Regions from separate parts of the Mesorhizobium sp. WSM3864 genome, predicted to be linked through region 1. Evidence: predicted binding sites of a transcription regulator. Region 1 holds the regulator's gene; the other holds the start of a gene.
What was found. Region 1 encodes LexA, which represses DNA repair genes until DNA is damaged. Its sites were predicted from a motif close to TGTTCNNNNTGTGTTCNG; they were not measured.
Positions count from the first base shown of each region.

Region 2: CK215_RS05500 (sel1 repeat family protein) is a predicted target of LexA. The motif match lies at 1,820-1,837, and genes of this name have one in related genera.

Region 1 is NZ_NSGD01000001.1:668,517-672,724, forward strand. It holds gene CK215_RS03300 (ComEC/Rec2 family competence protein) at 1-1,732, shown strand, start outside; gene lexA (transcriptional repressor LexA) at 1,716-2,450, opposite strand; gene glp (gephyrin-like molybdotransferase Glp) at 2,567-3,772, opposite strand; gene moaC (cyclic pyranopterin monophosphate synthase MoaC) at 3,774-4,208, opposite strand, start outside.
Region 2 is NZ_NSGD01000002.1:244,022-248,229, reverse strand. It holds gene CK215_RS05515 (AMP nucleosidase) at 1-480, opposite strand, end outside; gene CK215_RS05510 (hypothetical protein) at 608-802, opposite strand; gene CK215_RS31245 (hypothetical protein) at 835-987, opposite strand; gene CK215_RS05505 (DUF2147 domain-containing protein) at 1,194-1,535, opposite strand; gene CK215_RS05500 (sel1 repeat family protein) at 1,970-2,236, shown strand; gene CK215_RS05495 (ABC transporter substrate-binding protein) at 2,616-3,737, shown strand; gene CK215_RS05490 (acetyl/propionyl/methylcrotonyl-CoA carboxylase subunit alpha) at 3,900-4,208, opposite strand, start outside.

The DNA of each region.
Region 1 (4,208 bases):
GGTCCGTCCCGAAAGCTATGATTTTTCCTTCGACAGCTATTTTTCCGGCATCGGCGGCAGTGGATTTTTCCTCGGCGACCCGAAACTCATTCCGCCAACCGACCCGATCGCTCAGACGAGCATCGCCTCAGCCATCGAGAACGCGCGCGAAAACATTGCCGATCACATCAGAAGCACCATTGGCGGAGCCGAAGGCGAGATTGCCGCTGCACTGATCGTCGGCGTGCGCGCCGGCATTCCCGAGGACATCAACGAGGCGATGCGGCGGACCGGCATCTATCACATCATCTCGATTTCGGGCCTCCACATGGCGCTGGTCGCCGGCACGGTCATGCTTCTGCTGCGCGGCGCCTTTGCGCTGTTCCCGGATTTTTCGTCACGCCGGCCAGTGAAGAAATATGCCGCGGCAATCGCGCTTATGTCGATCGCCGCCTATCTCGTCATCTCTGGCGTGGTGGTCGCCGCCGAGCGAAGCTTCATCATGCTGGCCGTCATGCTGATCGCCGTGCTTTTCGACCGCGCCGCGCTGACGATGCGCAACTTGGCGATCTCGGCCATCGCCGTCATCCTGGTGTCGCCGCATGAAGTGGTTGGCCCGAGCTTTCAGATGTCGTTCGCGGCAACCGCCGCCCTTGTCGGCGCCTATGCCGGCTGGTCCGACTACCGCGCCGGCAAGGTGAGAGCGCCGCCGGCAAAGCGTTCGTTCCTGCGGTTCATGTCGCACAAACTGGCAGTCGGAGCAGGTGGCGCCGCAATGACGTCGATCATTGCCGGAAGTGCCACGGCGCTGTTTGCCATCTGGCATTTCCAGCGCGTCTCGCCGCTCAGCCTGCTGGCCAATCTCGCGATCATGCCGATCGTCACGATCGTGATGTTTCTCGCCGTCGCCAGCGCGGTCATGATGCCGTTCGGCTTCGACGGGCCCTTCCTCTATTTGATGGGCAACGGCCTGGCGGCGATGATCGCGATCTCGGCTTGGATTTCGGAGTGGTCGCCGGTCGATGCCGTGGGCCTGATCTCGATCCATTCGGTGCTGCTGGCGACGATCGCGCTCGTCATCGCTACGATGGCGACTACGTGGCTCAGGCTGGCCGCAATTCCTTTCGCTGCCGCGGCCGTCATGATCATCCCGCAGGTGCGCACGCCGGACCTGCTGATCTCGGAGGACGCGCATCTGGTGGCGATGCCGATCGGCGGGGGCGAACTCGCCGTCAATCGTGCCCGCTCCAACGAGTTCACCACCGATAACTGGAAACGCGCGCTCAAGGCCGAAACGATCGTGCCGCCGGAGACATTCGCCAAGGGCACGCTGGACTTGGCCGATCCCGTCGACCTGCCGCCTGGATCGCCCTTTTACTGCACGGGCGATCTCTGCATTGGCCGGCATCCATCGGGCGCAATCGTCGCGCTCGCCGAGAACCGTGAAGCTGCCCGGCCTGCCTGCGACTTCGCGGACCTCATCGTCATCAACGACGCCACGGCCTACAATCCCTGCCGCGATCCACGTATCCTCGTCGTCACCAAGCGGCAACTTGCGCGCGACGGCAGTGCCGCTGTCTTCTTCGATCCGCAATCGGCGACGGCGCGAGCAACCATTCAATACGCCGTCGAAAAACCGTACCGCCCTTGGCACGAACAGCGGCGCTACTCGCGTGAGGCCAGGGGGCTGGCGCCTTACAAGAAGCCCGAGAAGCCGGAAGCCAAGCCGCAGCCCCTCAGTAGCGGCGGATGAGCCCGACTAGCTTGCCCTGAACCTTGACGCGATCGGGACCGAAGATGCGCGTCTCATAGGCCGGATTGGCAGCCTCGAGCGCGATGGAGGCGCCCTTGCGGCGGAAGCGCTTCAGCGTCGCCTCCTCGTCGTCGACCAGCGCCACGACGATCTCCCCGGGGCTCGCAGTGCTGGCGTTGCGGATGATGACCGTGTCGCCGTCGAAGATGCCGGCCTCGATCATCGAGTCGCCTTTGACCTCGAGCGCGTAGTGCTCGCCGCCGGCGATCATGTCCGGCGGCACTGTGATCGAATGCGTCTGGTGCTGGATGGCGTCGATCGGCACGCCGGCGGCAATGCGACCCATCACCGGGATAGAGACGGCTGAAACGGCGTCGTCGTCATTGCTGGGCGTCGGCGTGCGGGCGGGCGCCGCGGGTTTGATCTGGCGGCCGAGATTGCCTTGGCCGCCCTGGATGACGCTCGGCGAGAATTTCTTCGCCGCATTGAGGCCGGGCGCGATCGAGTCAGGTAGGCGCAGCACTTCAAGGGCACGCGCCCGGTTCGGCAGCCGGCGAATGAAACCGCGCTCCTCCAGCGCCGTGATCAGGCGGTGGATGCCCGATTTCGAGGCAAGGTCGAGCGCTTCCTTCATCTCGTCGAAAGACGGCGGAATGCCGCTTTCCTTGAGCCGTTCATGGATGAACATCAGCAGTTCATGTTGTTTGCGCGTCAGCATGGCGGCCCCCATGGGTTCTGAAACCAGAATCAGAAAAACAAACCCAGAACAAACACTATCTGTTCCAGTTGTGTTCCGCAACCGTTTAAAGTTTAGTGAATGTGTTGACGTTTTGTTCAGCGTAACATCAGAATGCTGCATTCCTCGCCGGCTTCAGCCGCCGGTGCGAAGGGTTGGCGCACGATCAGGCCATTGGCATCGGCGAGCATCCTCAACATCGAGGAATCCTGGATGCCGAACGGTGTTGCGATCAGCGCCCCCGCATCTTCGCGGACCACGGCGCGCACATAGTCCTGCCTGAGATCGTTGGCGTGCATTGCGGCGCCTAACCGGGCCGTGCGGATTTCCTGCCGGCAGGACCGGCCGCCCAGCCGCGCCAGAAGCGGCTTCAGGAACAGCTGCGAGCAGACCAGGCTTGCGACGGGATTGCCGGGCAGGCCGATGCAGCGAATGTCGCCGAGCCGGCCAAACATCAACGGCTTGCCGGGACGCATGGCGATCTTCCAGAAGTCTAGCTGCATGCCTTCGCCGGTCAGCACGTCGTGGATCAGGTCGTGGTCGCCGACGGAGGCGCCGCCAAGCGTGACGATGACGTCGGCGCCGGCCTTGACCGCCTTCTTGACCAAGGCCGCGATCGCGTCCTTGCGGTCGGCGGCAATGCCGAGGTCGAGCGCGCGCGCGCCGACCGACTGGGCCGTAGCTGTGACGCCATAGGCATTCGACGAGATGATCTGGTCGGGGCCGAGCGCGCTGCCCGGCGGCAGCAATTCGTCGCCGGTGGCGATGATGGCGAGCAGCGGCTGCCGCACCACGTTGAGACTCGGATGGTTGGCCGATGCCGCCAGCGAAAGCGCCGCCGGATCGAGCTGGCGGCCTTTTTCGAGGAGCAGGTCGCCCTCGCAGAAGTCGAGCCCGCGGCGACGGACGTTGCGTCCTTCCGCGGTCGGCTCGGTCACTTCGATGCTGCCGCCGCCGAGATCGCGGACATTCTCCTGGATAACGACGGTATCGGCGCCTTCGGGGAGCGGCGCGCCGGTGAAGATGCGCACGGCCTCGCCCTTGCCGACAGAGCCGGTGAAGCCACGCCCGGCGGGGGCCATGCCGATCACGGAGAGCCGGGCGGGCGCCGAGGCTACGTCGGCGGCCCGTACGGCGTAGCCGTCCATCGCCGACGCATTGAAGGGCGGCTGGGTGCGCAGAGCCACCACGGGGTCGGCCAGGACCCGGCCGGCCGCGTCGGCCAGCGGCACGCTTTCGCCTGGCAGCGCGGTCGCGCCGTCCAACAGGCGTTGGAGCGCCTCGGCGACCGGAAGCAAAGCCATGCTAAGGACCTGCCTTGTAGTCGCCCGACTTGCCGCCGGTCTTCTCGACCAGCCTGATGCCGGAAATCGCCATGGCGCGGTCCGCTGCCTTGGCCATGTCGTAGATGGTGAGGCAGGCGACCGACGCCGCGGTCAGCGCCTCCATTTCCACCCCGGTCTTGCCGGTAACCCTGGCAAGCGCGCTGACCCTCAGGCCAGGGAGCGCGTGGTCGGGCTCGATCTCGACGGACACCTTGGTGAGAAGGAGGGGATGGCAAAGCGGGATGAGCTCATGCGTCTTCTTGGCCGCCATGATGCCGGCGATGCGCGCCGTGCCCAGCACGTCGCCTTTCTTGGCGTCGCCGGCCAGGATCATCTCCAGCGTTTCCGGCTGCATGGTGACCAACCCTTCAGCGATAGCCGTGCGCGTCGTCTCGGCCTTGCCGCCGACATCGAC
Region 2 (4,208 bases), on a different contig from region 1:
GTTGGCGATCTGGTCGTCGGTGCCGTCGAGATCCGGCACGTCGAACAGGTCGCGGATCGGTCGCCTGATGCGCTCGGCAGCCGTGCCGTCGACATAGGTGCCCTCCAGGAAGGCGAAATGCAGCGGGATCGGCGTCGTCGATTCCGACACCGTGACCTGGACGCCGTGATTGCGCATGATGAGCCGAAGCTGCTCGACGAGATAGTTCTCGAACAGCTTTGGCTGGGTGATGGTGGTGGCAAAATGCCCGGGCGTCGGCATATGGCCGTAGGCTTGGCGCGAGTCGATCTGCGTGAACGAGGTGGTGGTGACGCCGATCTGCGGATAAAAGGCCCGGTAGCGCCTGCTCTCGTCGCCGCCGGCGGCGAGCTTGGCGAAGGAATCGCGCAGGAATTTGGTGTTGCGGTCGTAGAGCGCCTCCAGCGCCGCGACCGCCTTCTTGGCGTCGTCAAAACTCTGCCTGCCGAAAGGCTCCGGCATGACGACCGATTCGATGGCTTGGGGGTAGATTCGCTTTTCCATGGCCCAATATAGGGATTTGGAAGAGCGCTTGGGAGGGGGAGGCGGGCGCGAAGCCCGCCTTGCGGAGTATTTTTCTCTGGCCGTGTCAGCCACGCTGCAGGCTGACCAGCAGCACGAAGCCGATGCCTGCCTTCTTCGGCGCCGGCGCCTCGATGACCGAACCGGCGTCGGCGCGCATCATCGGCACCGCCAGCACAGGAGCGGCAAGCACCATCAGGATGAGCATCGCCCGCGGCAGGAGCCGAAGAGCTTTGAGGGTGGAGGCAGCGATGCGGTTCATGGTGGTCGTTCCGGTTTCGAGTATTGGTCGTTTCAGCGGCCGAAATGGTTCATGCAGTCCAGCCGGCAGGTATCGGCCATTCGCGGTGAGCGCGCCGGACGGCCGGCTTCGGCCACGAGGATGGCGAAGAACATGCCGAACAGGCTCATCAGCAGGCACACGATGGTGAAGCGGCGGACAAGCATTGGTCTCTCCTTCAATGCGAGGAGAATGCCCGAGCGCCTCTGAACCGGTTCTGAGACCGGTATTCATCTGCGGTTCAAATTGGCTGATGGGGTCATGACCCGGCCAAGGCCTGCGAAATGCCTTGTCCAGCGTTGCGCTCAGAAACGGCGCTCAAAAAGAAAACGGGGCGCCGGGCCCCGTTTTTGCATCGTCATCCGTTCGACTGTCAGAGCTTGTGCCAGGTCTGGGTCTTGCAGATCAGTCCGCCCAGAACGCAGCCGCTCATCTTTAGCGAGGTGCCGGAAAGCGTCGCCTTGCCGGAATAGGTCTTGTCGGTTTCCGGGTCTGTTATGGTGCCGGTGTACTTGTTGTCGCCGGCCGCCTTGAAGGAGCCGATCGTCTTGCCGGCATATTTGCCGGACTTGAGCGTGATGGAAAACGCCCCGCCGCCGGCGATCGCCGCTGTCGATCCGGCCTGCGTCTTCCAATTGCCCTCGATCGGGTCGGCCGACGCGGCGCCTGCCATTATCAAGGTGGCCGCCAGGGCCAGGCTGACTTTTCGAAACATGCTTGTCCTCCCTTTAGGGTTCCGGCGGGCCTCGTTCCGCCTTTCTGTCCCTTACGCAAACGTAAAGCTAATCCAGCCATCGCCAAAACGAAAGCCGTGCCGCGACGGAAGCTTGCAAGGATTTCGGCCGCGTCGGTCGCTGGAAATGAACGGATGGCGAAAAAGGCTTCGGTTTCCGTGGTTAGCGAAGTCTTGATTCCCGCGCCTCAAATTTTCGACGAATTTGGCGCAGATCGGCTGAATTGCTGGATTCCTATGCTTAACGGTTCTTCGCGTTTACCTCTTGTTTTAGCTTTGTTTTCTTCAAATTAAGCAAGCCATTTAACGACGGATTCAAGGCGAGCCGTCATCCTCGAAAGCATCGAAAGAGCGGCCCGCCCGGGGACTTCCAGGGACAGAAGGAGGCAGCTCTCGGGAGCAGACAGGGGATTGAAATGGCACGTTTTGAAATGCTTGAAGCCGGCTTCGGCGCCATGGGGGCAACTGCCCAGGCCGACATTCTTTTCGAACTGGGCATGATGTATGCGACCGGCCGCGATTGCGAGACCGACGTCATTGCCGCCCACAAATGGTTCAACATCGCCGCGATCAAGGGATCGCTCCGCGCCGCCGAGCTGCGCTCGGAATTGTCGGCATCGATGTCGAAGGCCGAGATCGCCAAGGCGCTGCGCGAAGCGCGCGAATGGATGACGATGCACTGATTTTGCGGGGTAAGGCCCGAAAGCTCTTAAGGGACAAGGCCGCAAAAAGACGGCCGGTTAACCAGACCAAGAACGCGGCAGGTCAACGAACTCAAGCCGTGCGACAACACAGGGAAGCGAGCGGGTTCAGGCGCGCGGGGTGCCGGGAAGCTCGACTGCAAAAGCCGCGACCGGCCGGGACAAGGCCGGCGCGGCTTTTGCATTTGCGCAGTCTCCGGCTGTATGGGAACGGCGGCTTGGCCCAAGAACTCCCCGTCGGAATGAACCAAATCCCGATACATTGTGCTCTCGACAGTTCCGGCGAAGGGTGAAATTGTCCCGGCTCTCTGGAAGAAGCGTGGCCGGAACGGCCGCGCGCAAGTGGAGGAGTTCTATTGTCATGAAAAGATTGGGTATTTTGAGCGCGGCCGCATTGGGCCTGACGATGAGCGCATCGGTTGCCTTCGCCGACGACATCACGATTTCGGTGGTCGGCCCGATGACCGGGCAGCTCGCCAACATCGGCGACCAGTTCAAGCAGGGCGCGCAGGCCGCGGCGGATGCCATCAATGCCGCCGGAGGTGTCAATGGCAACAAGATCAAGATCGACATCCAGGACGACCAATGCGATCCGAAGCAGGCGGTGTCGGTTGCCAATCGCATCGTTGCCAACGGCGTCAAGTTCGTCGACGGCCATGCCTGCTCGGGCTCGAGCATTCCCGCTTCCGCCGTCTACGCCGAAGCCGGCACCCTGATGATGAGCCCGGCCTCGTCTAATCCGGAACTGACCGACGCCGCGGCCAAGGCCGGCTGGCCGACGATCATGCGCCTCTACACGCGTGACGATGCGCAGGGCGCTTTCATCGGTCCATGGATCGCCAAGAAATATGCCGGCAAGAACGTCGTCGTCCTGCACGACAAGAGCGCCTACGGTCAGGGCGTTGCCGATGCTGTCAAGGCGACCATGAATGCCGGCGGCCTCAAGGAGGTCGACTATGAAGGCATCAATGCCGGCGAGAAGGACTATTCGGCTTTGGTCACCAAGCTGAAAGAGCTCAAGGCCGACGTCGTCTATTTCGGCGGCTACCATCCGGAGGCCGGCTTGATCCTGCGCCAGGCAGCGGAGCAGAACGTCAAGTTCCAGCTGATCATGCCGGACTCGATCGCCTCGCCGGAATTCTGGCAGATCGCCGGCCCGGCCGGTGAAGGCACGATGTTCGTCTTCCCCTCGGATCCGCAGTCGAAGCCGGAAGCGAAGGAGGCCGTGGCCAAGATCAAGCAAGGCGGCTTCACACCGGAAGGTTTCACGCTGTTCTCCTATGCAGTGATCCAGGCGGTGGCCGAAGGCGTCAAGCGCGCCGGCACCGACGACCCGGCCAAGGTCGCCGAGGCGCTGAAGGACGGCAAGCCGATCAGCACCGTGGTCGGCGATGTGATCTTCGACGAGAAGGGCGACCTGAAGAACGCCAGCTACGACATCAACCAGTGGCACGACGGCAAATACGCGCCGATCAAGCCGTAATTCGTTCTGCAGATCGATTGGAAATGGCCGGGATTTGTCTCGGCCGTTTTCGTATGTGCCTTGGCACTGATTTGGAGGCCAGTTCGGCGCTCTACGGCGTCCCCCTGGAGTCCTGCCGCCCCAGCCAGTTTGTCCCGTTGCCGATCCAAGGCGACCGGCAGCTCAGCCCCGTGCGTCCTCGAACCGCACCAGCACCGTGCCGTCGCTCACTTGCGCGCCTTCGGCCGCGATCTCGGCAATCACCCCGTCATGGGGTGCGGCGATCGTATGTTCCATCTTCATCGCCTCGAGGATCAGGAGCGGCTGGCCCTTGATCACGGCATCGCCCGCTGCCGCGCGCACCAGCTTGACCAATCCCGGCATCGGCGCGCGCAGGCTGTCCGACGCGGCCGCGGCCTCATCCGCCTTGGCCAGCGGATCCGGCACCGTGAATGTATATCCGACCGCTCCTTCGAACACCGTGACATGGCC